One region of the Companilactobacillus muriivasis genome, then DNA from elsewhere that is predicted to be linked to it. Evidence: predicted binding sites of a transcription regulator. Region 1 holds the regulator's gene; the other holds the start of a gene.

Region 1 (2,213 bases):
TCTTTATGAGGAACTATAATTGTATCTTCTGATTGTTTGATGTGAAGATCACGTTTCTTACCTGTCGACTTTTCAACACGATCGTAGTCATACAAACGATATGTTGTATCACTGCTTTGTTGTGTTTCGAGTGCCATGATACCTTTGTTCAAGGCGTGAACGGTACCACTTGGTACATAGTAGAAATCGCCTGTCTTAACTGGTACTTTTCTCAATAAGTGGTCCCAGTCGCCTGATTCGATCATTTGGTCGAGTTCTGCCTTATTTTTAGCATTGTGACCGTAAATTAAGTATGAACCTGGTTCAGCATCAATGATGTACCAGCATTCTGTCTTACCTAATTCGTGTTCATGCTCGGCAGCGTATGCGTTGTCAGGGTGAACTTGGACTGAAAGACTTGCTTCGGCATCCAAAATCTTAGTTAGCAATGGAAAAACTTTTCCCTTGGGATTGCCAAATAATTCACTATGATTTTTCCATAGGTCGTCAACATATTGTCCAGCAAACTCGCCGTTTTCAACTTCTGATCTACCATGTGGATGCCCTGAAATAGCCCAGCATTCACCTATAGAACCATCAGGAATGTTGTAACCAAACTTAGTTTCTAACTTTCTGCCACCCCAGATTTTTTCGTGGAAGACAGGTTTCAAAAATAATGGTTCACTCATAAAAAAATTCCCCCAAAAGTTTAGTTTGTTTCTTCTGTCAATGACTTATCGCGGTCTAGGAAGAAAATCAGTGTCTGCAATTCATTTGCCAAATCGACGTAATGAACACGGATACTGTTTGGTACGTTGATAATAACTGGTGTGAAGTTCAAGATTCCTCGAACTCCTGCATCTGCCAACAAGTCAGCAGTCGTTTGCGCAGCATTTGAAGAAACTGTCAAAATACAAACATCAATCTGTTGTAAGTTAAGTTGTTCCTTTAATTCACTAATGTCGTAAACGGGAACACCGCTCTTAACTGTACCGACAATTTCTTTATTTATATCAAAAGCTGCCGCAATTCGAACATTATTTGTTCGAGAAAAGTTATAATTTAGTAAGGCGTTACCTAAATTACCGACACCAACTAGAGCTACATTGGTCCGTTTATCTTGATTCAACAGCTTTTTAAAGAATGCCACTAAATCGCTTACATCGTAGCCATATCCACGTTTCCCAAGTGCACCTAGATATGAGAAGTCACGTCTAATTGTAGCACTATCAATTTTGACCCCTTCTGATAGTTCACCAGAGGAGATTTTTTTTGTGCCTTCGTCCTTGAGAAATTGGAAGTAACGATAATAAATTGGTAAACGCTTTATTGTTGCGTTTGGAACTGTTGTTTTTGTCATAATTTACCACCATATGTGTGTCATTTCACTAACATTCATAGTAAATAAAAATCACTAAAAACGCAATACGTTAAACCTATAAAGGCATAAATTATTAATTAATGATAAAATTGTGAATACATAAAGGAGTTATATTTTGATTTTATTACAAGCACAGAACATTACGAAAAATTTCGGTACAAAGAAACTTTTCTCCAATGTCAGTTTCGAGATACAAGACAACAGCCGCATTGGTTTGGTCGGTCGAAACGGGGTTGGAAAGTCTACTTTGCTGAAGATCATCTCTGACCAAGAGAGTTATAACAGTGGCAATATTGCCCTAAAAAAAGATACCAATATCGGTTATTTGGCCCAGGATTCTGGACTAGATAGCGACAATCAAATTTTTTTGGAAATGGAAAAAGTTTTCGATTATCTTAAAGCTCAAGAAAAAAAGATGCATGCTTTGGAAGAAAAACTAGCTAATCCAAATGTTGCAGACTATGACGACATTCTTAAGCAATATGATCAATTGCAAAATACTTTCCGTCAAGAAAATGGTTACGGCTATCAATCAGAAATCCGCAGTGTCCTCAAGGGATTTGGCTTTGACGAAGATGTTTGGGAACACAAGATTTCTACCCTTTCTGGTGGTGAGAGATCTCGTTTAGCTATGGCTAAAATGCTTTTGGAACATCACGATATCTTACTTTTGGATGAACCTACTAATCACTTGGATATTAATACTGTCGAGTGGTTGGAAAGTTACCTCAAAGGTTATCGTGGCGCCCTAGTTATCGTGTCCCATGACCAATACTTCCTCGATAAAGTAGCAACTGAAATTGTTGAAATCAATCAACATTCATCAACTCACTACTCTGGCAACTATACTTTC
Region 2 (2,213 bases), on a different contig from region 1:
TCAAAAATATACTGTCAACTAGAAACGTCCGATTACTCCTGTTCATGTTCATATAAATATTTTTTGAAATACAAATAATTAACATAAAGCTGCAATGTATCAGGCAAATCATGCAAACTCAAACCAAAATATTCCGAAATATTATTTAAACGATAGTTGGTAGTATTTCGATGGACTTTCAATGCATTAGAAGTCTCCGTTACGTTACCGTTATGTTTAAAGTAACAATCCAATGTTTCTAACAGTTCTAAGCCAGCTTTTGTCTTTAGAAAACTCTTGAAAATACTTAAAGCACGTCTTGAATGTAAATTGCTTTCCAGTAAGTGATTAAGAAAACTAATTTGGTTGAAATAATATGTGTCGATTAGGCCTAATTCATTACTTACTTTGATAGTATCTTGAGCCTGCTTGATGGCATTCTTCAGATCGGTAGAACGTTCGCTGATACCAATCTTGAGATGATTCTCCTGGCAAAATTTCAAATAGCGTAATAAGTCAGATTCATTTTTAGTAATAATCAACTGTTGTTCTGGAGTTTTGCTAAAAGTGAAGTCGGTCGGATTGAGCTGTAATTGAGAGAGATTTTTCGTTACAACAATAATGGCGTAACGAGGAATAGTTAGATCAATTTTTAATGTTTGTGCTCGTAATTTTAATTCTTCATTATTTATCAGGTTGTCAGCATTGGCCCACTGATATAGGAAGTGATTTAAACTTTCTTTCCGTTGACCTTCAATTTTCGTGTTGTTAATTTGAGAAATTAGTAACTCAGTTGAAATTTTTAACAGCGAGGCTAGTGGGGTCACTTTTTTAGGATCACCAGTAATACCAATAACGCCAATTGTTTCACCATTGAATTCAACTGGAATGTTAACTCCAGGTTGTCCAAATTTACCGAATGACTCAACCATAGGTTTAGTTTTACCACTCTGAATCGTATCAATTGCCCCAATATGAAGGGTATTGATGCGATTTTTGTCACCACTCGCGATAATGTAGCCTTTTTCATTCATCATATTGATATTATAGGGAATGCTTTCCATCATTTTGTCGACAATTGATTGTGCCAGCTGCGGGTCTAATTTCATTTTTATGGTCTTCCTTGTTCATTATTATTCAAAGTTTCATGAAAACGTTTATCGAAAAACTTGTGCATATAAATATTTTACAATATTTTTATATTTTAAAACACTGATTTATCAAGGAATATTTTTATTTTTTAACTATTATTACAACAACATTTGTGCAGTTGTACATTGATTTTGATTGTTTATCACTGTATTATACACTCGTTAATTAATTGTTAAAAGTTTAACAATACCAAAAAATACGCATGATGCAAGTTGAGAATATTTTGTCGTCTAAGATAACTGAGTAATGGGTGCTTGAATACTTTTACATTCAATTATCAACGATTAATTAGTCGGAAGAGCTGGGAAATATTTGTGTGCCGTGGTAGTGGTATAAGTACGGGAGGTTCTCCCGTACTTATACCACCGGGCGTGTTTGGAGACTTGACGAACTGTGTCAAGGCTTCAAACCGAGGTTCGAGACCGAATTTTGGCTCGGACCGTTCCGCACAGCTAGAGAATATTTCCCAGCTCTGTAGACGGCATATTTAACTGGCAATACGCGTTATTAGATTGAGGAAGGGTGTATTAATAAGTATGGTTATTGCTTGGTGGGCAGCTTTATTGGGGTTGCTATTAGCGATTGGCTTGATTCTATTTCGAGTTAATCCTGTTTATGCTTTGATTTTTGGTGCTATTGTCGGTTGTTTAGTTGGGGGACTTTCATTAGCTCAGACAACTGACACAATTGTTAAAGGTAGTTCTGGAGTTATGGGAACTATTATCCGTGTTATTGCCGCTGGTGTTTTGGCTGGGGTAATGATGGAGTCTGGTGCGGCTAACGTAATTGCTTCTAACATTGTTAATCGTTTCAGTGATCGACTAGCTATTTTAGCTTTAGCTCTTTCGACAATGGTTTTGACAGGTGTAGGAATTTTTATTCCCGTCGCTGTTTTAATCGTTGCTCCGATTGCTTTGGAAGTTGGTCAAAAGATGCATTATAGTAAACTTTCACTGTTGGTCGCATTATCTGGTGGTGGTAAGGCTGGAAATATTATTTCACCTAACCCAAATACGATTGCGGCTGCCAAAGGCTTTAACGTTGATTTGTCACAAGTAATGATTGCTGATTTCATTCCAGCA

What was found. The regulator Rex, encoded in region 1, represses fermentation and respiration genes when NADH is low (regulators of the CRP and FNR family bind a similar motif). The targets are predictions, from matches to a motif close to TTGTGAANTANTTCACAA.
Region 2: a site for Rex is predicted at 1,301-1,318, ahead of AAA923_RS04290 (CdaR family transcriptional regulator). Genes of this name have one in related genera too.

What each region holds. Positions count from the first base shown of each region.
Region 1 is NZ_BTTQ01000009.1:100,911-103,123, reverse strand. It holds gene manA (mannose-6-phosphate isomerase, class I) at 1-668, opposite strand, end outside; gene AAA923_RS10545 (redox-sensing transcriptional repressor Rex) at 689-1,339, opposite strand; gene AAA923_RS10540 (ABC-F family ATP-binding cassette domain-containing protein) at 1,476-2,213, shown strand, end outside.
Region 2 is NZ_BTTQ01000002.1:297,360-299,572, forward strand. It holds gene AAA923_RS04290 (CdaR family transcriptional regulator) at 33-1,088, opposite strand; gene AAA923_RS04295 (GntP family permease) at 1,668-2,213, shown strand, end outside.